DNA from 3 places in the Shewanella sp. 10N.286.48.B5 genome. Region 3 is predicted to be linked to each of the others. Evidence: predicted binding sites of a transcription regulator. Region 3 holds the regulator's gene; each other region holds the start of a gene.
What was found. The regulator MetJ, encoded in region 3, represses methionine synthesis genes. The targets are predictions, from matches to a motif close to TAGACGTCTAGACGTCTA.
Positions count from the first base shown of each region.

Region 1: the regulator MetJ is predicted to act here: its motif matches at 3,120-3,137, upstream of BCU57_RS12940 (methylenetetrahydrofolate reductase).
Region 2: the regulator MetJ is predicted to act here: its motif matches at 2,534-2,551, upstream of metH (methionine synthase).

Region 1 covers NZ_MCVG02000001.1:3,013,011-3,018,310, reverse strand. The annotation lists gene BCU57_RS12950 (GGDEF domain-containing protein) at 1-590, opposite strand, end outside; gene BCU57_RS12945 (B12-binding domain-containing protein) at 590-1,657, opposite strand; gene BCU57_RS12940 (methylenetetrahydrofolate reductase) at 2,142-3,116, opposite strand; partial or broken gene BCU57_RS12935 (type IV pilin protein) at 3,357-3,494, opposite strand; gene BCU57_RS12930 (TonB-dependent copper receptor) at 3,733-5,300, shown strand, end outside.
Region 2 covers NZ_MCVG02000001.1:70,155-75,454, forward strand. The annotation lists gene metH (methionine synthase) at 1-2,341, opposite strand, end outside; gene BCU57_RS00335 (histidine phosphatase family protein) at 2,639-3,340, shown strand; cobalamin riboswitch at 3,479-3,651, shown strand; gene BCU57_RS00340 (ABC transporter ATP-binding protein) at 3,769-4,656, shown strand; gene BCU57_RS00345 (iron ABC transporter permease) at 4,653-5,300, shown strand, end outside.
Region 3 covers NZ_MCVG02000001.1:3,239,150-3,244,449, forward strand. The annotation lists gene BCU57_RS13850 (bifunctional aspartate kinase/homoserine dehydrogenase II) at 1-485, opposite strand, end outside; gene metB (cystathionine gamma-synthase) at 548-1,708, opposite strand; gene metJ (met regulon transcriptional regulator MetJ) at 1,916-2,230, shown strand; gene BCU57_RS13865 (sulfite exporter TauE/SafE family protein) at 2,381-3,121, shown strand; gene BCU57_RS13870 (conjugal transfer protein TraF) at 3,183-4,376, opposite strand; gene BCU57_RS13875 (LysR family transcriptional regulator) at 4,495-5,300, opposite strand, start outside.

The DNA of each region.
Region 1 (5,300 bases), 230 kb from region 3:
TCTCCGATATTATGCCCCCAATTATCATTAACCGATTTGAAAAAATCTAAATCAATAAAGAACAGGGTTATCTCCATGTTTTGTCGTTTGGCTAACGACAACCTGGGATTCATGATGTCAAAAAATGCTCGTCGGTTTAGCAAGGATGTCAGCGGGTCTTCACGTGCGATTTTTTCTATGTCTTTGTGGGCTTTAATAAGTTGCCGTTTTTCGCGACGAAGCTGAAAATTGAGTTGCGCCATTAGATTACTAAGACTGCTAATTTCTTCAATTAGCTTTTCATCTTTTAGCTCCAATATTTCAGCAATACAATAGAACGAGGACTCCATTTTACGAAACGAACATAAAAGCCCTTCACCTTTTGTGGTTTTAAGTAGTTGCGGATCTGAGTCAAGGTCTATTATTTGTGTCACTCGAGGGGCACCGACAAAAAATTCATGCCAATTGTTTGTTTCAGATAGAAAAATAGCAAACAGTATGCGAAAGCCCCGGTTGTAACTGATTAATGTGCCATCGTAAGCAAACTCAGCGATAGCCAATACGTGCGAATTTTCTGCGATATCTATTGCAAGTTCACTGGGGATATTCATTAAGCTAACCAGGTGTTGAGCTTTTGAATCGCTTCTTTGTAATCGCTGGTGATGAAATCGGCTTTAAGCACTTCTTGCGGTTCATGGAAAAAAGACAGCGCTTGACCGCCTACAATGGTTTTAATATTTGGGTATAAGGCGTCGATTTCTTGGAGGAGCTCTCGAGCCCTTTTGATATTGTAAGGCATGGTAACGCTGATGATTACGGCTTTAGGTGACTCATTTGTAATATAATCAAGAATGGCATCTTTAGGTGCGTCGGCACCAAGATAGGTTGTATCCCATTCATTTGCTTCTAACGCTGTGGCAACCATCCATGAGCCAATTTGGTGTTGTTCAGATGCCGCGCAAGTTACCAATATCTTTGGTTTAGTTATTTCTGGAAGGTCTAGGTGCATTAGCAGCCCAGTGAGCACACGATTGGTAATGGCTGTGGCTAAATGTTCGGTGGATACTGATACGTCACCATTTTGCCAAAGCAAACCTATTTGATAGAGAGCGGGCTGAGCCTCATTATTAAAAAAACGCTCAAAGTCTTCCCATGTAGTGACTTTATTGAATGCATAGCTGTAGGCGTTACGGTGATCACCTGTAATAATATAGTGGAGAAAGGGGTTATCCATTGCAATAAACTCTTCTTCTCGGTTGCCTTTTATTAGGCTACAGCACTCATCATGGGCCCTAAGCATCCAATCGTATATTTGCACTAATTGTGCAGCCTCAATTGGTGGAATTGTCTTTAAAATCAATTGCTGCCATTTTTCTAGTTCTTCTTTAAAGTAGAGAAATGGCACCCCTTGAGAATGATAAGCCTGATAGACCCAGGGAAGTGCTTTCACTAAAGCGGTTCCATCACGGGATTCAATAACCTGGGAGATAAACCCAAGGTGGTTGCGGTGATTATTGATTAATAAGTCCAGCGAATTGCCATTTAAAAAACGACTTTGCTCGGGCTTTGAAATCCAGCGATTAATTTCTACCAGCATTTCTTCACCGAATTGACAATATGCATTAATGGCATTGTCAGTCACTGTGGCAAGTAGTGTATTGAGTTTTTGGCTATCCATAGTTAGTCCTCAATTGAACAGATACAAATTGAACTTATGCGCAAGGTTAAAAGTCGACAAAACCTAATGCTATTATAGTCATAATAAAGCTCATTGCTGGTTATCATTAAAGCAAAAGTAGTAAAAAATTAGGCAAGTTTAAGTGATGACTGTGCCTTTGTTTGAAATGCTTTGATGAGATAACTAAGGGCCTTTAGCGCCGCAAGTCGGTGTTGGTAAATGCTTCGACTTAGCAAGCACCTTGCTGACTTATAGGCTAACACTTGACCTTTAACCATTACTGCTAATTTACAGTTATCCCCCCATATTTAATTCAACAATAACTGATATTATTGGTTTTTTTCAATATTTAATTGTGGTTTATGTGATTTTTTAGAGTCAATATAAGCGCTTATGGCTAAGCCATTTGTTACTGGCGCTTGACGCTGAAAGCTTGCCTTATGGCGGCTATTAACACCATAGGGCAAGATTTTATCGCTGAGGACTATTTATTTAGCACAAATTGATCAATTTGATTTTGGGCTAAGGCTTGATCCATGGTGCCCTTTAGCAGTTTGTACATCAAAATCGAGGCATCAATCTCAGTTTTACGGTTAGTTAAACTTTCAATATTGAGCCCTAATGGAATATTAAGCGGTATAACCGCGGCTAAAATTTTCAGCAGGTTACTGTGATTAATCTTAATTGACTCATACAGAGGATCTTCTGCCGACAAAATACGCTGGCTGGTAGCTTCGGGTACCGACACACCTAACCAGTTGATAAATTCTAAGGTTTTAGCACTGCCGCAAGGTGAAAATGTCAGGATGATGCGATTAGGCTTGATATTGTTTAACGCACATTCTTTGGCGTAGCTGGTTAACATATCAATGGTTGCTTGGGCGTTATACACCGCCTGAGTGATGTAGTATTCACAGCCTTGGTTTGATTTACCTAACAGGCGAATATGTTCATTTTTTTTACTTAAATGGCGCTCTGCAATGGCCACGCCACCAAGGTAGAATGCTTGAGAGTGCGCCGCTAATACGCGGTAAGCGTCATTTAATGGTAATGAACTTGCAACCTGAGTCGATGGGGATCCCACTAATACCAAGTCTCTGACATTATTTTGATACCAAGCGCGGGACAACCACTCACTAAAGCCCTGTTCATCAAGACCGGCAACGCTCTTATAAGCAATAACTGGCTTGCCTGACTTTTGATTGATTAGCTGAGCGTAAGTACCAGAATCATGAGTGGCTTTAAAGGGAAAAGGCCTTGGGGTATCAATGCGGCTGGTTTCATCCTGAATATCGTAGATGATCAAACCATCAAAGTTTATCTCATCAAGGCGAGCTAACAATTTATCAGCGATAATACTGACCGATTCAAAATCAGTATCGATTTTTGGTGGGGTTGTACCAATAAAATAGATCCCACGGTGATGATCGGATGAACGCTGTTTTAATGATTTTTTCATGTTTAGCCGTCTAGATGGATGTTATCTCCATTGTGTCTTAAATTTTGACCCTTGTTAAGGCCGAAAAAGGGTATTTTTTGAAATAATTAATAACCACTTAAATTAGTCGGCGATAAGTTTTAACTCAGATGATTTTATCTGTCTGTGGGTTTGAATATAGAGCAAGCAGAGTCACATTTTCCCTATTAGTTGTGGTTAATGTACTTGGCTGAGGAGGTGACTTTATTGAGTTATCGCTGCGCCGTTTAATGCCGCAATTCTGGCATCGGTTGATAAATTGATGAATTTAGGTGCGGCAGTTACCGCTAGAATGGCAAGAATAATGATAACGACTACGAGCTCAATTAAGGTAAAACCCTTATTATGGTTAAGCGCCATGGCTCAAAAATCCATTTATTCAGTTTATTATTTGGCAGCGATGTTATTTCAAATGGGCTGCTACCCCTACTTATCTACTTGAATAAAAGGTTTTTTATTTATAAGAGTTTAGTATTTTTGACCTCCCTTTAATTAGCCTGTGACATAGTGTCGCAGTTTGTTGGTTTTAAGTTGAAACCTGTTCTGGTTAATTTATAAATGTCCGCACAAATATTATAGGTTTGTCATAGGACTGTTTATGTACCACTCTAAATTGATGATTTCTATCGCTGTCGCTTTAGGTTTTTTACCCACTTCCTTCGTTCAAGCCACTGAGGCTAATCCCACAGACACTCAGGCTGTTGAAACCACCCAAGAAAAAAAACACAAGCAGCACTGCGATAATAAAAGCTGTGATGACTACCTTGTGGTGACTGGGGAGTTAATGCGCGATCCTGCCAAAGTTGTCACCGATCCCAAAAAGCCCAGATTACCGCTGCCCGCTTATGACGGTGCAGGTTACTTAAAAACCATCCCCGGTTTTAGTATCGCCAGAAAAGGCGGCGCAGGTGGCGACCCTTCTTTAAGAGGCATGGGCGGTTCACGCATCAGTATTGTTGATGATGGACAGCATGTTTATGGCACCTGTGGCGGACGTATGGATCCGCCAACAGCTTATATTTATCCAGAAGCCTATGATGCCATTACAGTGATTAAAGGCCCACAAACAGTAAAATATGGCCCAGTAGGTTCCGCAGGGACGGTATTATTTGAAAAAGATCGCCATAGCTTTAGTGAGAAAAGCCTTGAAGGTCGCGCCAGCGTAACCGGTGGCAGTTTTGGCCGTAAAGATTACTTAGTCGAAATAAAAGCAGGTACTGAAACCCATTACATTGATTTTGATGCTAATAAGTCTAAAAGCGATCATTATCAAGACGGTGATGGTACCACCATTCAATCCCTTTATGACCGTAATAATTACAATTTTGCTTTAGGTTGGACCCCCGACGAGTCAACCGTGGTTGAGCTTGCTTATGGCAGCTCAAGCGGTGAGGCTGAGTACGCTGACAGAACCAATAAAGCTCGTGTGATCGATAATGAAAATGTCACCTTTCTGCTGCAAAAGGATGTTGATTTTTACTGGCTGAATAATATTGATTTTCAGTTATATAGTAATGAAAACGATCACGTTATGGATCAGTTTGACCGCGGCGTAAATGCAGGCACTAATGTCAGACGAAAAACCGCAGGTGGTCATTTATGGTTTGATATTTCAGCCAATGAAAAATGGGAAACCATTGTCGGGCTTGACTATATGGACAGTAAGCACAAAGGACGCAGCATCAATCAAGCAGAAGATAATGGCCTAGATGATTTATTAGCAAAACCCTTTATGCAGGACATGGCTTATATCAATACCGGCTTATTTGTTGAATCAAGTTATCAGCTTAACCAAGGTAAAATCTTGACGGGGCTAAGAATGGATCAATGGCAAACCAGTTTATATGTGGCCCAGCAAGGCAGCCGTGATGATGACTTATTCAGTGGCTTTGTTCGCTACGAGTTTGAGACTGATAAAAGCCAATATTATATTGGCGGCGGCCATGCCCAACGTATTCCTGACTATTGGGAGTTCATGAAGGCAGACAATAATGATTTGTCACTTAAGGCATTTGATTTAGATGCTGAAAAAACCACCCAGCTTGATGTTGGCTGGATTTATCAAGACGATATTGAAATATCCACGGCGTTTTATTACGGCAAAGTGGCAGACTACATCTTAATTGATGCTAATACTGCCAAGACCGCAGCTTACAATATTGATGC
Region 2 (5,300 bases), 3.2 Mb from region 3:
AGGCTAGCACCACGCCGACAATGTTTTTACCGATATCGTGCACGTCACCTTTTACGGTAACCATTAAAATTTTACCGTTTGATTGACCTTCAACTTTTTCCGCTTCAATGTATGGGTTTAAATAAGCCACGGCTTTTTTCATTACCCTAGCCGATTTAACGACTTGCGGCAGAAACATTTTGCCTGAGCCAAATAAGTCACCGACCACATTCATCCCATCCATTAATGGCCCTTCAATCACATCAAGTGGGCGGGTGGCAGCGGCGCGCGCTTCTTCGGTGTCTTGGTCGATAAACTCAGTAATGCCTTTCACTAAGGCGTGGGATAAGCGCTCATTAACGGGCAGACTACGCCAAGCTAAGTCTTCCTTTTTAGCCACTTGTTTGCCGTCACCACGAAAACGCTCAGCAACATCTAGTAGTTGCTCAGTATTGCTTGAGTCGGCAACGGGGCAAGGTAAATTCAGTACCACATTTTCGACTTTTTCTTTTAAGTCTTTGTCGATGTCATCAAATATGGCTAACTGACCTGCGTTAACGATACCCATGTCCATGCCCGCTTGAATCGCGTGGTATAAAAACACCGCATGAATGGCTTCGCGGACTGGGTTGTTACCACGAAACGAGAACGAGACGTTTGACACACCGCCAGAAATCATTGCATGGGGTAGAGTGGCTTTAATGTCTTTAATGGACTCAATAAAATCGACGGCGTAGTTATCGTGCTCGTCAATGCCGGTGGCAATGGCAAATATATTCGGGTCGAAAATGATGTCTTCTGGGGCAAAGCCAACCACATCAACCAGTATGCGATAGGCGCGGGTACAGATTTCGGTTTTACGGGCGCGGGTATCGGCTTGGCCATCTTCATCAAATGCCATCACAATAGCGGCTGCGCCATAGCGTTTCACTAAGGTGGCTTGCTGAATAAAGGCTTGTTCACCTTCTTTCATCGAAATGGAGTTAACAATCGACTTGCCTTGAACGCATTTAAGGCCAGCTTCAATCACGTCCCATTTTGATGAGTCGATCATGATAGGCACCCGAGAAATATCAGGCTCTGAGGCGATTAAGTTCAAGAACTTTTTCATCGACTCTGCGCCATCAAGCATACCTTCATCCATGTTGACATCGATGATTTGTGCGCCGTTTTCAACTTGCTCGCGCACGACATCTAGGGCTTCTTCAAACTTTTCTTCTTTGATTAAGCGCAGGAACTTGGCTGAACCTGTGACGTTGGCGCGCTCGCCGACGTTAACAAATAATGAGTTGCCATCAATGGTTAATGGCTCAAGCCCTGATAAGCGACAGGCAACGGGAATATCAGGTATGACACGTGGCTCATGGCTGATAACGGCATCGCGAATAACGCTAATGTGCGCGGGTGTACTACCACAACAGCCACCCACAATATTGAGCATGCCTTCCCGTGCCCAATCACTGATCACTTCGGCCATTTCTTCTGGGGTTTCATCGTAACCACCAAACTCATTAGGTAAGCCAGCGTTAGGGTGGGCAGAAACATAACATTCTGCAATCCGTGATAACTCTTCAACGTAGGGACGCAACTCTTTTGGGCCAAGGGCGCAGTTAAGGCCAATGGATAATGGTTTGATATGGCGCAGTGAGTTGTAAAAGCCTTCGGTGGTTTGCCCTGTTAGGGTACGACCTGAAGCATCAGTAATGGTGCCTGAAATCATTACAGGTAGCCGATCACCAATTTGATCAAACACTAATTCGATGGCAAATAATGCGGCTTTGGCGTTGAGGGTATCAAAGATGGTTTCGACCATGATGATATCTGCGCCGCCATCAATTAATGCACGGGTTGATTCAACATAGGCTTCGACTAATTGATCAAAAGTGATATTACGAAAACTGGGGTCGTTTACATCTGGGCTGATAGAGCAAGTGCGGTTGGTTGGCCCAAGCACCCCTGCAACATAGCGTTTAATACCCGTTTGCGCAGTAACGTCATCAGCGGCTTCACGGGCAACTTTGGCGCCTTCAAGGTTAATTTCTGCTGACAACGACTGCATGTCGTAATCGGCCATAGCAATCGTGGTGGCATTAAAGGTATTGGTTTCAATAATGTCAGCACCCGCTAACAGGTATTCAGTGTGGATATCTTTAATGATTTGGCGTTGGCTTAGCACCAACATGTCGTTGTTGCCTTTTACGTCACAGTGCCAGTCTTTAAAACGCTCACCACGATAGTCGGCTTCTTCCAGTTTGTAGTCTTGAATCATTGTGCCCATGGCACCATCGAGGATAACTATGCGCTGTTTTAGCGTATTTGTAAGTTGTTCAAGTACCTGACTGTAGGAAGTCGACTTCGCCATAACGTATTACCTTAATTGCTTTTATGCTAATCACTTAATCGAGCGTTAAATAACACGCTAACTTAAGTAGTTAGTGGATTGTGTTAACGGTTTTAGATGAAATAAGCATACCTTTATTTATGCTTTTATAGGGCAGAATAATGCGAAATCCCCTGTAATAAAATTCATCTTAAAATATTTTGTTTGGACATTTAAACGTATAGACGTCCATAATACGTTTAAATAGATTGTAAGAGCAAGCCCATTGCTCACACTAAAAACATAAGCCAATTGAAACGGCCGATGGAGTCTCCTTAGATGAAGCAAGCTAAGATAATATTGTTACGCCATGGCCAATGTGAGGGCGACAGTATTTTGCGGGGTAAAACCGATGTGGCGCTAACTGATTTGGGGCTAACGAACATGCACCAGAGTGCGGCTAAGCTAGGGCTATTAGGTTGTTTGCCATCACTGCAGCTATACAGTTCGCCTTTGGTGCGCTGCCATGCGTTTGCCGCTGAATTAGCGCAGCAGTTAAACCAAGTGAGTGCTGATTTAGCTTTACAGGTTGAGATAATGTCTCAATTACAGGAAATTGATTTTGGCTTGTGGGACGGAAAAAGCTTTGCAGAGCTTTATCAGCATAGCGCTAAAGCGTTAGATGCCTATTGGGATAACCCTTGGGAGCATGGCGCGCCCCAAGCTGAGCCCATGGCTGAATTTGAACAAAGGGTGGCGCAGGCTTTTGCGCAAATAACCTTGCAAGCTTACAACTTGGCTGAAGCTCATACTGCTGAGGCTAATAGTGCTAAGGCAACAGCATCAGCCACTGCTCTGGTAGTGACTCACGGTGGAGTTATCCGTCATATTATCGCTTTGGTGTTAGGGCTTGAGCGCTGTAAAGGGCTATATGGACAACTGAATATAGATTATGCCGCGACGGTAACCATTGATGTGTTTTGGCCTGAAGCTGATGATAAATCGACTAAAGCCGTCTATCGTTTAAACTGGAATAATTAGTTTTAGCCTAAAATTAGCAGAAAAAACTAACTTCACTTAGGCAGATATACCGTACAATATAAGCCGCATTTATTAAGTGCAATAAAATTTCAAATTAAGTCAATTTAGCTGCAGTTGAGTGCTTGTGTGAAATGCTTTAAGCAACACCAGTATCAAGCGGTTCGCTAAATGAGTAGGGAATCGAGAACTAGCCTAAATGCTGTTTAGCTCGAACTGTACCCGCAACTGTAAAATAGCATCTCATCACTTGTAAGATAAGTGATTAATGAATGCCATTAAGTCAGATACCTAGCTTAGTTTTTCTTGCTGAATTAGCAGCACCTAACAACAACTTGAGCGGGTAACTCAGGCGGAGTTTGTATCGTGATCAGTATTAAAACCCCAGATGTGGCTAAACATGCCTCTTGGATAACCGCAGGGGTAGTATCTTGACTACTGCGGCATTAACAGTTGATCAGCTAAGCTGGTCAGTTGCAGACAATGAGATCCTTTCTCAAGTCAGTTTTGCCTTGCAACGTGGTGAAATGCTAGGGCTTATTGGCCCTAATGGTGCGGGTAAATCCAGCTTACTGCGCTGCTTGTATCGCTATATCACCCCTGATGCTGGCAAAATCAGCTTATTTGGCGACAATATTAATGGTTTTTCTCATAAACAATTGGCCACTAAGGTTGCCGTTGTGCAGCAAGAGTCACCCCATTATTTTGATATGACCACCCATCAACTGGTTTCTATGGGCTTAACGCCCCATAAAGGCCTTTTTGAAACCAATACCCAAGCAGATGCAGATGATATTGCCAAGGCGCTGGCTAAAGTGGGTCTTGAGCACAAAGCCTTGCAGCAATATGAGCAGTTATCTGGCGGTGAAAAACAGCGGGCATTAATTGCACGGGCTATCGTGCAAAAGCCGCAGTTATTGATCCTTGATGAGCCGACTAATCATTTAGATATTCGCTATCAAATCCAAATTCTTGAGTTGGTTAGGCAACTTGGCATTAGCGTGATTGCCTCTATTCACGATCTTAATTTAGCCAGCGCAATGTGCGATAGATTGCTGTTACTTGATCAAGGAAAGTGCATCGCTCAAGGTTTACCTGATGAAGTATTAACAGAAACCATTTTGGGGAACGTGTTTGATGTTTGCTGCCAAATATCAAGTCACCCACAGCACGGTAAACCGTTAATTACCTACTTTTATGGTTATCAAAGTCATTATGACAATGCTAATCAAAACACTTGTCAAAGCTCGCAGCAAAACGCATATCCAAGCTCTGAACAAAAACATGGCCAATCAAACCACGGGCAGGGCGATAAATGACAGCCATTGATGCCACACAATCAGTGAAGCTAGCAAAGCAGATGAGTTTAAGTTTTAAGCATAAGCTACTGCTGTTTGTTACTGCCATAGTGACCTTAGTTACTCCAATCGCCGCGGCAAGTTTCGGCGCTGCTAATATCAGTTTTGAACAAGTCGTTAGCTTGTTTGCTAATCTGGCATTAGGTACAGGTGAAACAGATTCACTAACGCAGCGGATTGTGTTTGAGCTGCGTTTTCCAAGAATTATTTTAGCCTTTGTGGCAGGCGCAGGTTTGGCGCTTGCGGGCAGTGTATTGCAAACGGTGACACGTAACCCGTTGGCGGATCCCTATTTATTTGGTATTAGCTCTGGGGCGTCATTTGGGGCGGTATTAGTGCTGAGCTTTTTTGGCAGCCAAGGCTTAGTGCTGCAATGGTTAGCAGAGTCTTCTGGTCATCTTGCCAATGCCATTTTACGTTCAGGCTTATTCAGTAATGATGCCTGGTGGTCTTGGTCATCCATTAGTTTACCAATTGGCGCTTTTATTGGTTCGAGTTTATCTGTGCTGTTGGTATTAGGTTTATCTGGTTTTGGTCGTGCTAGCCAAGTTGAGCGGATGCTATTGTCTGGGGTGGCCACCTCTTTCATGTTCGGCGCGCTAACC
Region 3 (5,300 bases):
TCAAGACGAATATTCGGCACAGGCCCTTCATCAGCCACCAGCAGTGAGCAGGCATCAATATTCGCGGCAGCAACGCCAGACTCTCTTAATAAGGCTGCCATTAATCGTGCTGACCAACGCTCACCAAAGCTTAATACATGATTGAGCTGAAATTCATTGCGCTCTTCAAGGGACAATAAACTGACTAATTGCGATTTATCGGTTGATAGGCGCTCACGTAAATCGCGCGCTTGTTCGTTTGAGAGAAGTTGCTCAATCAGGTTTTGCTGATAGCTCACCAGTACTTGTAGCTCTTCTTGCCACAAGTCACCGTTTTCTCTTAAGGAGAGTAATTTATATAAAAAGTTAGTACTTTTACCCGCAGCTGAAACAACGACTAAATCATCACTGTTGCCATGAGTCAGTAAAATATGGGCAACGCGGCGATAGCAATCTGCATCAGCAAGACTTGAACCACCAAATTTATGTAAATGACTGCGGGCCATTTTTCACTCCTTAAACAACATATACCAGCCTGACTACATGAATATAGCCAAGGGAGATTAACTTAAAGCGCAGCGACAGCAGCTAAGCCTACTTCAATATCGGCAACCAAGTCTTCAGCATCTTCAATCCCGACAGATAGTCGCAGTAAAGTATCTTTAATGCCAGCTTCATACCGTGCTGCAGGCGCCATTGCTCTATGGGTCATGGTTGCAGGTACGGCAACTAAGCTTTCCACTCCGCCTAAGCTTTCAGCAACACTGAAAATAGACAGTGCATTTAAAAAGGCGACCACTTCTGCTTCACCACCTTTAAGTTCGAAACTTAACATAGCGCCGAAGCCTTGTTGTTGCTTAGCTGCAATATCGTGACCTGGGTGGTCTTTTAAGCCTGGATAATACACTTTTTCGACAAGATTGCTGGCCTGAAGTACGTCAATAACTTGCTCAGCATTTTTTTGATGCTCGCGAATACGTACAGCTAAAGTACGAATGCCACGTAAGGTTAGGTAACTATCAAAAGCCGAGCCTGTTAGCCCTAAGGTGTTTGACCACCAGTGTAGTAACTCACCCAGTTCAGGGTCTTTTGCCACCACAGCGCCACCTACAACGTCACTATGACCATTGATATATTTGGTGGTGGAATGCATGACGATATCAGCGCCTAGCTCTAATGGCTGTTGCAAAATTGGCGATAAAAAGGTGTTATCAACCACAACTAAGGCATCGACTTTATGGCTTTGCTCAGCAATAGCTTTGATATCAACAACACGTAATAATGGGTTTGACGGCGTTTCTAACCACACCATTTTAGGTTTCTGAGCAATCGCATCACTGAGTGCTTGCTCATCTGTTTGATCAATCACCAGTAATTTAAATTGGCCTTTGTTGGCAAGATTTGTGAACAAACGGTAACTACCGCCATAACAATCGTGAGGCACAATCAGTAAATCATCGGGGCCTAATAAACTAGTGACCAAGGTAATCGCAGCCATACCGGTACAAGTAACCACCCCAGTAGCGCCATGTTCAAGTTTGGCAATGGCTTCACCTAACACGCAGCGCGTCGGGTTTCCTGAACGACTATAATCAAACTCTCTAGGGTTTTTATGGCCATCAAAAGAATAGTTTGTTGATAGATAAATCGGCGGGACTACAGCGCCGTATTGGGTATCAGACTCGATACCTTGGCGTACTGCTAGCGTAGCTGCGCGATGTTTGCTCATTGTAAACTCCTAAAGAATACACACTAAAGAGATGTCTAGATGGCTAAATGTACCTAAGCTAAGTCACATCGTCAATACAAATCAGCCGTTTAGACGTCTAAACATAAAGAAATCTATTTCCATTCGTTATAGAATAACCGCAATAATTTGACTGTTATTATTTAGCGGTTAAAATCTGCCACGAATCTATCGTATAAAGGTGAGTTAATGACTGAATGGAATGGCGACTATATCAGCCCATATGCCGAACATGGCAAAAAAAATGAACAAGTTAAAAAAATCACGGTATCCATACCTTTAAAAGTTTTAAAAGTATTGACTGATGAACGTACCCGCCGCCAGGTTAATAACTTACGTCATGCAACCAATAGTGAACTACTGTGTGAAGCATTTTTGCATGCCTACACTGGACAACCACTGCCAAATGACGGTGACTTATCAAAAGAAGGGCCTGATAGCATCCCATCTGAAGCAAAAGCTTTGATGGATGCCATGGGAATTGAGTGGGAAGATCTTGATTAAGTCAAGCTAGCGACTAGCGCTGAAGTACTTGCGCTAAAGTACTTGCGCTAAAGCATAAGCCTACTCAATTAATCAAACACTGCTCGTCATTTAACGTATCGAGCTCTCAAGCTGAGAGTGAGTTGCAGTATTGCGCCTAAAGAGTCGACAATGGAATTTATCGATCCGCAGACCTTGATGCTTGCATCGGTTATCATTTTTATAGGCGCATTAACCCAAGGCCTTATCGGTTTTGGGCTTGCGGTTGTTGCCAGTCCACTTCTCTATATCATCGACCCACAATTAGTCCCAGCCCCTGTGATTATGATGGGTTTTTCCATCGCCTTATTGACCTTATTGCGTGAACGTACTCAACTGGAGTTTAATGGGCTGCAATATGCGCTGCTGGGGCGAATACCTGGTGGCTTTATGGGCGCAGGTTTATTACTGTTTGCCCCCCAAGCAGTACTGGGGTTAGCCATTGCCTTTATTGTCGGCGCAGCGGTGTTGCTGAGTATTTTTAAGATCACAGCGCCAGTAAATCGGCTTTCGCTATTTATTGCAGGTGTCTTGTCGGGGGTATTTGGAAATATTGCCGCCATTGGTGGGCCACCATTAGCGATTTTATTAGCCGGTAAAGATGCGCCGCAGTTTAGAGCCGCGCTATCGATCTTTTTTGTTTTCAGCTCAATGATCGCACTGATTATTTTAATGCTTGCAGGCTTAGTGGAAGAAAAGCATCTGTGGTTGTCATTGATGCTATTGCCATCTGTCATACTCGGAAATATTGCCGCAGGAAAGCTAACCAATAAGGTTGATAAAAATAAGACTCGCATCGCCACTATGGTGTTATGTAGCTTAAGTGCATTATTGCTAACCCTTAAGTCGTTAATTGAATTATCAGCAGGCTAGTCGATCATCTTTTTGTGGCAGATATAAATGCAACAATGATGACAGCTAAAAATGATAACGCTTAAAAGTGATAAGAAGTTTGCAGCACAGCGCCAATGGCATCATCACCATAGCTGCCGCTCATATCCAGCTTAAAGGCTTGGCCGATGGCAAAGCCGGTGCCGAAAGAGTAAATATCTACGCTATTATCTTTTAAGTCATGGCGGTAGCCCATGCGTAAAAACAGCCAGTCAGTGGCTTTAACTTCACCGCCCACTCGCCAATACTGCACCGCATCAAACTCGCTAAAACGGCTTTGCTCCACCAGATCAATATCCGTGGTTAAGGTGACTCTGGACCAATCATAAGCAGCTCCCACTGTGACTAACGGCTCAATTTGGTATTCAAATGTCCGTCCTTGAGCTTCAACTGTGGTTATTTTTTTACTGAATAAATTACGAGCAGACAGCCCTAAGGTTAAGCTTTCTGTTGGCTCAATAGCCACCCCAAGATCAAGGTTAAATAAGCTGTCATCATTTCGATATTTATCATCATCAAAATCATCGACATCAAAGTTATTGGCACTGGCACTGTAATGATAGGTATCAATGCGTTGAAACTTAGGTGAAATCCCAACTTTTACAGGCATGTTAACTATAGATAGTGGAAAGCTTAACGCCACCCCAAAATCTGTGACTCCGGCGGCTAATACAATGCCTTGAGAGTCTAAGTCAGTGAGATCTGCAGGAGGGTTGGCGGGATCGAGATTAGTCAGCATATCAATATCACCTTGAGCAATATCAGCAACGCCCATAGCGTCAAGATGACTTTTGTAAAATAGCGCCATTGGCACGGTTTGAGTTGGCAATACTAATGCTGCGCCAATTGCGGCTGATACCGAGGCGTTAGTGCCGTTGAGGGCATTTAAATTAATAACTAAATCATCACGAAAACCAGCAATATCATCAGTATCATTGCCGTTTATGGCCGTTTCTAAGTCATCAAAACTGTCTTGTAGTGAGTCAAACTTATCAAGCATATTGTCGCTATCATCCACTTCAGCAGCCACAACCGGTAACAGTAAGGAGAACTCATTGGTTTTTGGGGCGTAAATAGCCAGTAAAGCGGGATTAATAAAACTTGCGCCGATACGGCTAGATGAGGCTACACCTGTACCGCCCATGCTATCACTGCGAGCTTCAAAATAAAGCTGACCCGCTTGCGTATTTATCGCAAACAGCAGTAAAAACAATAGCAGCGCTAAGGATCTCATCATTCACCATTTTCATTTTTAATTATCTAATAAAGATAGTCGAAAAATTAAAAATAGGCTTCAATCCCGTTAGACTTTTACGGCATAGATGAATTTAATCAGCCGTTTTTTAAATGTTATTCTATGAATCAGGTAGATAGCGCTTAAAATTTTCCATGGTGAATTGAATAAATTTTTTCAGCCTTTCTGGTTGGAATTTATCTTTATGGTAAAGCATATAAAAAGGCGTGTCGGGAATATGCCAATCATTAAACACATTCACTAATTGACCCGCTGCAATTTCATTAGCGCAATATAAATAAGGTAATCGCACAATGCCATTTCCTGCTAAGGCGCTGGCTTTCATAGCGCGGCCATTTTTACACTTAAAACCGCCCTTAATGGCAACGTCTACAGCTTGAGCATCTTGCCTATGGCCAAAGCGCCAATGGCTGATCGAGCCAGTAATACACAGGTGATTATTAAGCTCGCTTGGATGCTGCGGTTGACCATATTTCGCTAAGTATTCAGGGGCGACTAAAGTGCGGTTTTCGATGTCCATCAGCTTTCTGGCCACCAAGCTTGAATCTGCCAGTTCGCCCATGCGAAATACAATATCAAAATGGCCCTCGATTAAATCAACCCGCTGGCTACTAAAATCAAGATCGATAGTAATTTCAGGATACTGTTTAATAAAATCATTCACCAAGGCCACTAAAATATCTTCACCAATCACCCCGCCAACGCAATTAATGTGAATATTGCCCTGTAATGTTTCAGCGCTGTCTAATGTCATTGCCACCACCTGATCGATTTGCGCTAACGCTTGCTGGCATTGCAACAGCAATTGCTGACCTTGCTCTGTCAGTCTTTGGGTTCTGGTGGTTCTAATAATTAGGCTAACACCAAGAAATTTTTCTAAACTTAATAATTGCTTTGATAAATGCG